Magnetospirillum sp. XM-1: one gene and its partners. The protein of the gene in region 3 interacts with the protein of the main gene of each other region in a pairwise test. Links are inferred from orthologs where the notes say so. Each region holds a gene or a part of one and is shown on either strand. Other genes may lie near its edges.

Region 1 (3,069 bases), 1.8 Mb from region 3 along the record:
CTCTCGTTCCAGCAGGCGGTCACGCCCACCATGGAACGCATCGCCTCGCTGGCGACCTTCATCAACGGCGTGATCGTCGGCATCACCATCTTAGTATCGGGGCTGCTGCTCTATGCCTGCACCCGGTTCAGGGCCGACCGCAACCCCAAGCCGGCCACCTGGTCGCACAACACGCCGCTGGAGGTCGTCTGGACGGCCATTCCGGCGGTGATCTTGCTGTTGATCGCCATTCCGTCGTTCCGGCTGCTCTATTTCATGGACAAGGTCCAGGACGCCGACATGACGCTGAAGATCGTCGGCCACCAGTGGTACTGGAGCTACGAATATCCCGACCACGACTTCAAGTTCGACAGCAACATGGTGCAGACCGAGGACTTGAAGCCCGGCCAGCCCCGCCTGCTTACCGCCGACAACACCATGGTGGTGCCGGTGGGCGTGCCCATCCGCCTGCAGATGACCGCCGACGACGTCATCCATTCGTGGTCGGTGCCCGCCTTCGGGGTCAAGACCGATACGGTGCCCGGCCGCCTCAACGAGACCTGGGTGCAGGTGGACAAGGCCGGCGAGTATCACGGCCAGTGTTCCCAGCTGTGCGGCGTCAACCACGGCTTCATGCCCATTCACGTGAAGGCCGTGCCCAAGGAGGAATTCCTCGCCTGGGTCGCCCAGGCCAAGAAGACCTACGCCCGCATCGACGGCACCCGTCCCGAGACCGCCGTCGCACTTGCCACCCGAGGGGAGGACCGGCCATGAGCACCGCCGCGATGCACCAGGATCACGGCCACGCCCAGCCCCATGGCTGGCGCCGCTGGCTCTATTCCACCAACCACAAGGACATCGGCACGCTGTACCTGATCTTCTCGGTGATCGCCGGGTTGCTGGGCGGCGCCATGAGCGTGGTCATCCGCATGCAGCTGGCCCATCCCAGCGGCACCATCTTCGGCGGCGACTGGCACATGTACAACGTGTTCGTCACCGCCCACGCGCTGACCATGGTGTTCTTCACCGTGATGCCCGCCCTGATCGGCGGCTTCGGCAACTGGTTCGTGCCCCTGATGATCGGCGCGCCGGACATGGCCTTTCCCAGGCTCAACAACATCAGCTTCTGGCTGCTGCCGCCCGCCTTCCTGATGATGCTGCTGTCCATGTACGAGGGCGCGGGCGCCGGCACCGGCTGGACGCTGTACCCGCCGCTTTCGACCACCTACCACCCCGACGCCTCGGTGGACTTCGCCATCCTGGGCCTGCATCTGGCGGGCATCAGCTCGGTGCTGGGCGCCATCAACTTCATCTGCACCATCCTCAACATGCGCGCGCCGGGCATGACCATGCACCGCATGCCGCTGTTCGTCTGGGCCATGCTGGTCACCGCCTTCCTGCTGCTGCTGTCCATTCCGGTGCTGGCCGGCGCGCTGACCATGCTGCTCACCGACCGCAATTTCGGCACGACCTTTTTCGCGCCGGCCGGCGGCGGCGACCCGCTGCTTTACCAGCATCTGTTCTGGTTCTTCGGCCACCCCGAAGTCTACATCATGATCCTGCCGGCCTTCGGCATCATCAGCCACATCATCTCCACCTTCTCGAAGAAGCCGGTGTTCGGCTATCTCGGCATGGCCTACGCCATGGTGGCCATCGGCTTCGTCGGCTTCGTCGTGTGGGCGCACCACATGTTCACCACCGGGCTGAACGTCGACACGCGGGCCTATTTCACCGCCGCCACCCTGGTCATCGCGGTGCCCACCGGCATCAAGGTGTTCAGCTGGATCGCCACCATGTGGGGCGGCTCCATCACCTTCCGCGTGCCCATGATGTGGGCGGTGGGCTTCGTCTTCCTGTTCACCATGGGCGGCGTCACCGGCGTGGTGCTGGCCAACAATCCCGTCGACGTGACCCTGCACGACACCTACTACGTGGTGGCCCATTTCCACTACGTACTGAGCCTGGGCGCGGTGTTCGCCATCTTCGCCGGCTTCTACTACTGGATCGGCAAGATGAGCGGCCACGAATACCCCGAGACGCTGGGCAAGATCCATTTCTGGCTGACCTTCATCGGCGTCAACATCGCCTTCTTCCCGCAGCATTTCCTGGGCGCCCAGGGCATGCCGCGCCGCGTTCCCGACTATCCCGACGCCTTCGCCGGGTGGAATTACGTGTCGTCCATCGGCGCCTACATCGCCTTTGCCGGCACGCTGTTCTTCCTGGTGGTGGTGTGGCGCACCTTCGCCGCCGGCAAGGCGGTGGCCGCCAATCCCTGGGGATCGGGCGCCACCACCCTGGAATGGTCGGTCAGCTCGCCGCCGCCGCTGCACAGCTTCGACGAACTGCCCCATATCGGCACTCCGGCGGAGTAAGGGCCATGAGCCCCCGGCGCCGGACCCAAGCGACCCTGGCGGGACTGGTGGTGATCATCGTCGCCATGGTCGGGCTGGTGATCGGCAGCGTGCCGCTGTACCGGGCCTTCTGCCAGTTCGCCGGCATCGGCGGCCCGCCCCGGCAGGTGGCGGCGGAGTCCGCCGCGCCTGCCGCCAAGACGGTTACGGTGCGGTTCGACGCATCGGTGGCCAAGGGCCTGCAATGGCGCTTCGCCCCCCAGGTGCGCGAGATGAAGGTGCGGCTCGGCGAGGACACCCTGGCGGTGTTCACCGCCACCAACCTGTCGGACCGCCCCATCACCGGCAACGCGGTGTTCAACGCCACGCCCGACAAGATCGGCAAGTACGTGGCCAAGATCCAGTGCTTCTGCTTCACCGAGCAGATTCTGCAACCGGGCCAGAGCGTCGACATGGTGGTCAGCTTCGTGCTCGACCCCGCCATGGGAGCCGATGTCCATACCAGCGAAGTCGGCACCGTCACCCTGTCCTATACCTTCTTCAACGCCAACGTTTCTGACGAGAGAGGACGGTCATGAGCCACGCCCACGCCACGCCCCGCGCTTCGTCGCCCCCCCACCCCTTCCATCTGGTCGATCCCAGCCCCTGGCCCCTGGTCGGAGCCTTTTCCGCCCTGGTGCTGGTCTACGGCGCGGTGGACTGGTTCCGCAACCACGCCCATACCACGGTGATGCTGATC
Region 2 (4,074 bases), 1.4 Mb from region 3 along the record:
CGCCGCCGACCGCCTGCGCATGGCCCGGCACGCCTTCGACACCAGGGTGATCCTCACCCACGCCTTCGGCCCCGGCGCCATCGCCGATTGGGCGGGGTTCCACCACGAATGCCTGTCAGGCAACGGTTATCCCTTCCATCTGAAGGAGGCCGAGCTGTGCCCGGAGGCCCGCATCGTGGCGGTGGCCGACGTGTTCCAGGCCCTGGCCCAGCACCGTCCCTACCGCGCGCCGCTGATCCCCGACGAGATCGCCGCCCTGATGGACGGCATGGTGTTCGCAGGCAAGCTGGACGCGCAAGTGGTGGCCGTCTGCAAGGAGCATCTGGACGAATGCTGGGCGGCGGCGACAGGCGGGTGACGGGGCGGCCCGACTAGGGTAATCTCGCCGCCATGCCAGCCCATGCCGACTTCGTCCATCTGCGCGTCCACACCGCCTATTCCCTGGCGGAAGGGGCCATCAAGCTCAAGCAGCTGATCAAGCTGTGCGAGAAGATGGCCATGCCCGCCATCGGCATCGCCGATACCGGCAACCTGTTCGGCGCCCTGGAATTCTCGACCTCGTGCTCGGATGCGGGCATCCAGCCCGTGGTCGGCGCCCAGATCGCCATCCGTCGCGAGGATGGTGGCCCGTCCAAGGATGGACGCAAGCCCGAGCCCGACACCCTGGTGCTGCTGTGCCAGAACGAACCCGGCTACCTCAACCTCTTGAAACTGGTGTCCAAGGCCTTCCTGGAGACCGAATCGGGCGAGACGCCCCAGGTTACCCTGCACGATCTCGAGACCCGCTCCGAGGGGCTGATCGTGCTGACCGGCGGTCCCGCCGGGCCGGTGGGCCGCCTGCTGGCCGACGGCCAGGCGGAAAAGGCCGAGATCGTGCTGGTCCGGCTGGCCCGCGCCTTCGCCGGGCGCTGTTACGTGGAACTGCAGCGCCACGGCCTGGAGGTGGAGGACCGCATCGAGCCGGCCCTGGTGGCCATGGCCTACAAGCACGATTTGCCCCTGGTCGCCACCAACGAGCCGTTCTTCGCCGACCGGGGCATGTACGAGGCCCACGACGCCCTGATCTGCATCGCCGAGGGCGCCTACATCTCCCAGGATGAGCGCCGCAGGCTGACGCCCGAGCATTACTTCAAATCGCCGGAAGAGATGCGCGAATTGTTCGCCGACCTGCCCGAGGCATGCGACAACACCCTGGTGATCGCCAAGCGCTGTGCCTTCGGCGTTTCCAAGCGCAAGCCGATCCTGCCTCCCTACCGCATGGACGGCCTGACCGAGGCCGAGGTGCTGCGCAAGGTCACCCTGGAAGGCCTCGATCTGCGGCTGGACAAGCACGTCTTCCAGCCCGGCATGACCGACGACGAGAAGGAGCACGCCGCCAAGCCCTATCGCGAGCGCGTCGAATTCGAGCTGAACGTCATCGAGCAGATGGGCTTTCCCGGCTACTTCCTGATCGTGTCCGACTTCATCCAGTGGTCCAAGGCCCACGACATTCCCGTTGGGCCGGGCCGCGGATCGGGCGCCGGCTCGGCGGTGGCCTGGGCGCTGACCATCACCGACCTGGACCCGCTGCGCTGGGGGCTGCTGTTCGAGCGCTTCCTCAATCCCGAACGGGTCTCCATGCCGGACTTCGACATCGATTTCTGCCAGGACCGCCGCGAAGAGACCATCCGCTACGTCCAGGGCAAGTACGGCTACGCCCAGGTGGCGCAGATCATCACCTTCGGAAAGCTGCAGGCCCGCGCGGTGCTGCGCGACGTGGGCCGCGTGCTGCAGATGCCCTACGGCCAGGTGGACCGCATCTGCAAGCTGGTGCCCAACAATCCCGCCAATCCCATGACGCTGGAACAGGCGCTGGAGAGCGAGCCGCTGCTGAAGGAGCAGAAGGACAGGGACGAGACCGTCTCCCACCTGATCGATCTGGCCATGAAGCTGGAGGGGCTTTACCGCCACGCCTCGACCCATGCCGCCGGCGTGGTGATCGGCGACCGCTCTCTCGACGAGCTGGTGCCGCTCTATCGAGACCCGCGCTCCGACATGCCGGTCACCCAGTTCAACATGAAATGGGTGGAATCGGCCGGTCTGGTGAAGTTCGACTTCCTGGGCCTCAAGACCCTGACCGTGATGGTCACGGCGGTGAAGCACGTCAAGAAGACCAAGGGAATCGATATCGACCTGTCGGCCATCCCATTGGACGACGCCAAATCCTACGAATTGCTGTCGCGGGGCGATGCGGCCGGCGTGTTCCAGCTGGAAAGTTCGGGCATGCGCGACGTGCTGCGCAAGATGGGCCCCAACCGCCTGGAAGACCTGATCGCCGTGGTGGCGCTGTACCGTCCCGGTCCCATGGACCAGATTCCGCGCTACATCGCCTGTAAGCACGGCAAGGAAGAGCCGGACTACATGCATCCGCTCCTCGAGCCCATCCTGAAGGAGACCTTCGGGATCATGGTCTACCAGGAGCAGGTGATGCAGATCGCCCAGGTGCTGTCGGGCTATTCGCTCGGCGGCGCGGATCTGCTGCGCCGTGCCATGGGCAAGAAGATCAAGGAGGAGATGGAGGCCCAGCGCAAGACCTTCGTCGAAGGCGCCACCGCCAGGGGCGTCGACGGGGCCCAGGCCTCCATGATCTTCGACAAGGTGGCCAAGTTCGCCGAATACGGCTTCAACAAGAGCCACGCGGCGGCCTACGCCCTGATCGCCTACCAGACGGCCTGGCTCAAGGCCAACCACCCGGCCGAGTTCATGGCGGCGACCATGACCTACGAAATGAGCAACACCGACAAGCTCAATTCGTTCAGGCAGGAGCTGGACCGTCTCGGCATCAAGCTGCTTCCCCCCGACATCAACGCCTCGCAGCCCACCTTCTCGGTGGAAGTGCTGCCCGACGGCGGCTCGGCGGTGCGCTACGCCCTGGCGGCCTTGAAGAACGTGGGCGAGGCGGCCATGCAGTCCCTGGTGGACGAGCGTGAGAGGGACGGCCGCTTCAAGGATATCGGCGACTTCGCGGCGCGCATGGATTCCAAGGTGCTCAACCGCCGCCAGCTGGAGAACATGGTCAAGGCCGGCGTCTTCGATTCGCTCGACAAGAATCGCGGGCGGCTGTTCAAGAACGCCGACACGCTGTGCCGCTACGCGGCCCAGGCCGCCGAGGACCGCCACTCCAGCCAGATGAGCCTGCTGGGCGGCTCCAACGCGCCGACCTTGAAGCTGGAGAACGGCCCCGACTGGTCGCCGCACGAGAAGCTCAACCAGGAATTCGAGGCGGTGGGCTTCTATCTGTCCGCCCATCCGCTGGACGCCTATTCCAAGAGCATGAAGCGCCTCAACGTGCTGAAGATCGCCGAGCTGCCCCGCCACCTCCAGGCGGGCGGCAAGGGCAGGGTGCGCCTGGCCGGCTCGCTTCTGTCCAAGCAGGAGCGCGTCTCGGCCAAGGGCTCGCGCTACGCCTTTTTGCAGTTCTCCGACGCGTCCGGCATGTTCGAGGTCACGTGCTTTTCGGAAATCCTCGCCACCTCGCGGGACTTGCTCGACGCCGGCGGGCCGTTGCTCATCGACGTGGACGCCAAGCTGGAGGAGGATCAACTGCGCATGACCTGCCAGCGCATCGCCTCGTTGGATCAAGAGGCCGCCAAGGCCGCCGCCGGCATCCGCGTCATCATCTCTGACGACAGCGCCCTGAAGCAGCTTTCCGAGCTGATCAACGGCGAGGCGCGGGGCCGCAACCGTGTCGCCATCGTGGCCCGGGCCGGCAACCGCGAGGTGGAACTGGGCCTTAAATCCACCATCACGCTTTCGCCCAAATTCATGGGCACGCTGCGCAGCATTGCCGGCATCACCGAGGTGGAGGAGATTTGATGGCGTCCAAATGGCTGACGGCTTTGGTGGTGTTCCTGGGGCTTGCCGCCTGCACGCCTTCGGAATTCGCCGAGCCTCCGGAAGTGGTGCTGCTCTCCATGGTGCCGGTGGACGTGTCGCTGATGGAACAGCGCCTGGCCGTGACCCTTCGGGTGCGCAATCCCAACAATGCGCCCATGAGCATTGACGGCATGCGCTTCGCCATCGACATCAACGGCA
Region 3 (2,976 bases):
GGCGAAGTCTGATCGGATCGAAGAAGCGCTGGCCAAGGCCCGGCAGGGCGACCTGTCCAAGGCCCGCACCGTCTCCCGCGAGTTGGGCAAGGTGCCGCCCGGCCATCCCGGCCTGATGGAACTGGCCGTTGCCGCCCATGGCATGGGCGACCTGCTCCTGGCGCTGAAATTCCTCGACCGCGCGGCGGTGTCGGGCTCCATCGACGCTCTGTACGGGCGGGGCGTGCTGCTGGGGGCGCTCGACCGGCTGGACGAGGCGCGGGCCGCGTTGCGCAAATGCCTGGAGCGGGCCCCGGACCATGAGGCCGCGCTCACCAATCTGGGGGGGCTGGAACAGATGGCCGGCGACCCGGAGGCGGCGGAGCGCTGCTATCGCGAGGTTCTGAGGCTTTCCCCCGATGCCGCCCTGGCGCTGCACAATCTGGCCGGGCTGTGCCTGGCCCAGGGGCGGCAGGAGGAGGCCGAGGAATTCGCCCGCCGTGCCCATGGCTTGCGGCCCGGCCCGGACACCGCCCTGCGCCTCGCCGCTATCCTGGGCGAGACCGGCCGTCATGCCGAGGCGGCCGACATGCTGCGGCCGGTGATCGATTCCTATCCCGGCGACGGCCGGCTGTGGCGGGCGGCGGGCCATGCCGCCAACACGCTGGGGCGCAAGTCGGAGGCCCTGGCGGCATTCCGGAACGCCCAGGGACTCGATCCCGAGGATTACGAGGCCAGCCGCATGGTGGCGATCCTCAGCGAGGGGTGATGAGGGGTGATGTCTATCCGGGGCAACGCCCCGGATCTTCCCTTGCCGTTCAGGCACGCGGCCGGACGCAGGCAAAAGCCGGCGGCTGCGGAACGGAACGAAATCAAAGGGGGGAATGGGGCGAGTGATCGGAATCGAACCGACGACATCCAGTACCACAAACTGGCGCTCTAACCAACTGAGCTACACCCGCCACCGGGGGAGGCCGCATGTTTAGCCAAATCCGGGGGCGCCCGTCAAGGGCCTATCCTCGCAAAAAACCGTTCCAGCCGCATTACCGCCTCGTCGATGGCGCCTTCCGTCTTGGCGAAGCAGAAGCGGGCGAAGTGGTTGACGTCGCCGCCCTGGTAGAAGGCGCTGACCGGAATGGCCGTCACGCCGGCCTGTTCGGTGATGTGGCGGCAAAATTCCCCATCGTCGCCGGCAAAGCCCAGGGGGCGGAAATCGGCGGTGATGAAATAGCTGCCCCCGGTGGCCATCACCTGGAAGCCGACCCGCTCCAGACCGGCGGTGAGGCGGTCGCGGCGCTCGGCCAGCATGGCGGCCAGCCCGTCATAGTACGAATCCTCCTTGCCCAGGCCCCAGGCCACGGCGGCCTGCAGGTTGGGCGGCGTGGTGAAGGTCAGGTATTGGTGGGCCTTGGCCACCGGGCCCAGGACGTGCGGTTCGGCGATGACCCAGCCCACCTTCCAGCCCGTCAGCGAGAAGATCTTGCCCGCCGAGCCGATCTTCAGGCAGCGGCTCCGCATGCCCGGCAGGGTCATCAGCGGCACGTGCCGGCGGCCGTCATAGACCAGATGCTCGTAGACCTCGTCGCAGACGCAATAGGCGTCGAAGCGCTCTAAGAGGCCGGCGACGAACTCCAACTCGTCCTGCCCCCACACCTTGCCGGCCGGATTCATCGGCGTGTTGAGCAGCATCAGCTTGGTCCTGGGCGAGAAGGCGGCGGCCAGCGCCTCTCTCGGCAGATCCCAATGGGGCGGCTCGACGCGGACCAGCTTAGGCGTGCCGCCCGCCCGGCGGATGATGGGCAGATAGGAATCGTAAAGCGGCTCGATGAGGACCACCTCGTCGCCCGGCTCGATCAGGCCGAACAGGCAGGCGGCCAGGGCCTCGGTGGCGCCGGACGTCACCATCACCTCGGCCATGGGGTCCAGCTCCAGGCCGTAGAACCGCCGGTCATGGGCGGCGACGGCGGTTCGCAGGTCGGGGGTTCCCATCATGGAGGGATACTGGTTGGGCCCCGCCGTTACCGCCTCGGCCGCCTTGGCGATTACGTCGGCGGGTTCGAGGCCTTCGGGGAAGCCCTGGCCCAGGTTGACGGCGCCATGGGCCTGGGCCAGGCGCGACATGGTCTCGAAGATGGTGGTGCCGAACGACGACAGAATGGAGTTGGCGGGCTTCAACGGGGCTGCTCCGGCAAGGAATCTGGACGCTTAAGCCTAGCCTGGAAGGCGGGTCCGGGTGAAGGGGAAGCGAATTGCCCGAGAAATAGGCGCAAATGCCTGAAAATAGGGCATCTTTGTCTGGAGATTCCTGGAATTCGGGCGCTTTTCCGGGTGGCCGAAGTGGCACGATGCGTGCTAAATGAGTCGCGCGTTTTGACGCGGGTTCGCAACGCCAATCCGAAAGACGGCGGGTTCATGAAGAAGATCGAAGCCATCATCAAGCCCTTCAAGCTCGACGAGGTGAAGGAAGCCCTTCACGAGGTCGGCCTCCAGGGCCTTACCGTGACCGAGGCCAAGGGTTTCGGCCGGCAGAAGGGGCATACCGAGCTCTATCGCGGCGCCGAGTACGTGGTGGATTTCCTGCCTAAGGTCAAGATCGAGCTGGTCATCGAGGACAACCTGGTGGAGCGCGCCGTCGAGGCCATCCAGCAGGCCGCCCATACGGGCCGCATCGGTGACGGCAAGATCTTCATCTCCACGGTGGAAGAGGCCATCCGCATCCGCACCGGCGAGCGCGGCAGCGACGCCATCTGAGTTTTCATCCCTCCCGCGGCTCTTGGTAGGGCGGCGGGGCGGGAACGCGTGTTCAACTCTCAACTCTCAGGAATGTGACCATGTCCGACGACATCAAGAAGGTCCTCGAACTGATCAAGGAAAACGACGTGAAGTACGTCGATTTCCGCTTCACCGACCCGCGCGGCAAGTGGCAGCACACCGCCCAGCATGTGTGCACCGTTGACGCCGACATGCTGAACGAAGGCATCATGTTCGACGGCTCGT

What was found. The genes of interacting proteins can lie anywhere in the genome.
Region 1: the proteins of XM1_RS21660 (region 3) and ctaD interact in binary tests that used the Escherichia coli proteins (3 or more experiments, as listed by UniProt). The link is inferred for Magnetospirillum sp. XM-1 from one-to-one orthologs.
Region 2: the proteins of XM1_RS21660 (region 3) and dnaE interact in binary tests that used the Escherichia coli proteins (3 or more experiments, as listed by UniProt). The link is inferred for Magnetospirillum sp. XM-1 from one-to-one orthologs.

The regions. Positions count from the first base shown.
Region 1 is NZ_LN997848.1:2,924,013-2,927,081, reverse strand. Bases 51-3,050 are described here. They hold ctaD (cytochrome c oxidase subunit I), read left to right. Parts: upstream 51-749; coding sequence 750-2,351; downstream 2,352-3,050. Other genes in these bases: XM1_RS13505 (cytochrome c oxidase subunit 3), read left to right, coding at 2,905-3,050; XM1_RS13510 (cytochrome c oxidase assembly protein), read left to right, coding at 2,357-2,908; coxB (cytochrome c oxidase subunit II), read left to right, coding at 51-753. Also shown: more of coxB, read left to right, coding at 1-50; more of XM1_RS13505, read left to right, coding at 3,051-3,069. UniProt on the Escherichia coli protein: Cytochrome bo(3) ubiquinol oxidase is the terminal enzyme in the aerobic respiratory chain of E.coli that predominates when cells are grown at high aeration.
Region 2 is NZ_LN997848.1:3,363,280-3,367,353, reverse strand. What follows is about bases 51-4,055. They hold dnaE (DNA polymerase III subunit alpha), read left to right. Parts: upstream 51-390; coding sequence 391-3,855; downstream 3,856-4,055. Other genes in these bases: XM1_RS15565 (LEA type 2 family protein), read left to right, coding at 3,855-4,055; XM1_RS15575 (HD-GYP domain-containing protein), read left to right, coding at 51-358. Outside these bases: more of XM1_RS15575, read left to right, coding at 1-50; more of XM1_RS15565, read left to right, coding at 4,056-4,074. UniProt on the Escherichia coli protein: DNA polymerase III is a complex, multichain enzyme responsible for most of the replicative synthesis in bacteria. This DNA polymerase also exhibits 3' to 5' exonuclease activity. The alpha chain is the DNA polymerase catalytic subunit.
Region 3 is NZ_LN997848.1:4,748,695-4,751,670, reverse strand. The notes cover bases 70-2,976. They hold XM1_RS21660 (aminotransferase), read right to left. Parts: upstream 2,155-2,976; coding sequence 985-2,154; downstream 70-984. Other genes in these bases: glnA (type I glutamate--ammonia ligase), read left to right, coding at 2,811-2,976; XM1_RS21655 (P-II family nitrogen regulator), read left to right, coding at 2,392-2,730; XM1_RS21670 (tetratricopeptide repeat protein), read left to right, coding at 70-748. Also shown: more of XM1_RS21670, read left to right, coding at 1-69. UniProt on the Escherichia coli protein: Shows aminotransferase activity with methionine and histidine as substrates, and to a lesser extent also with phenylalanine.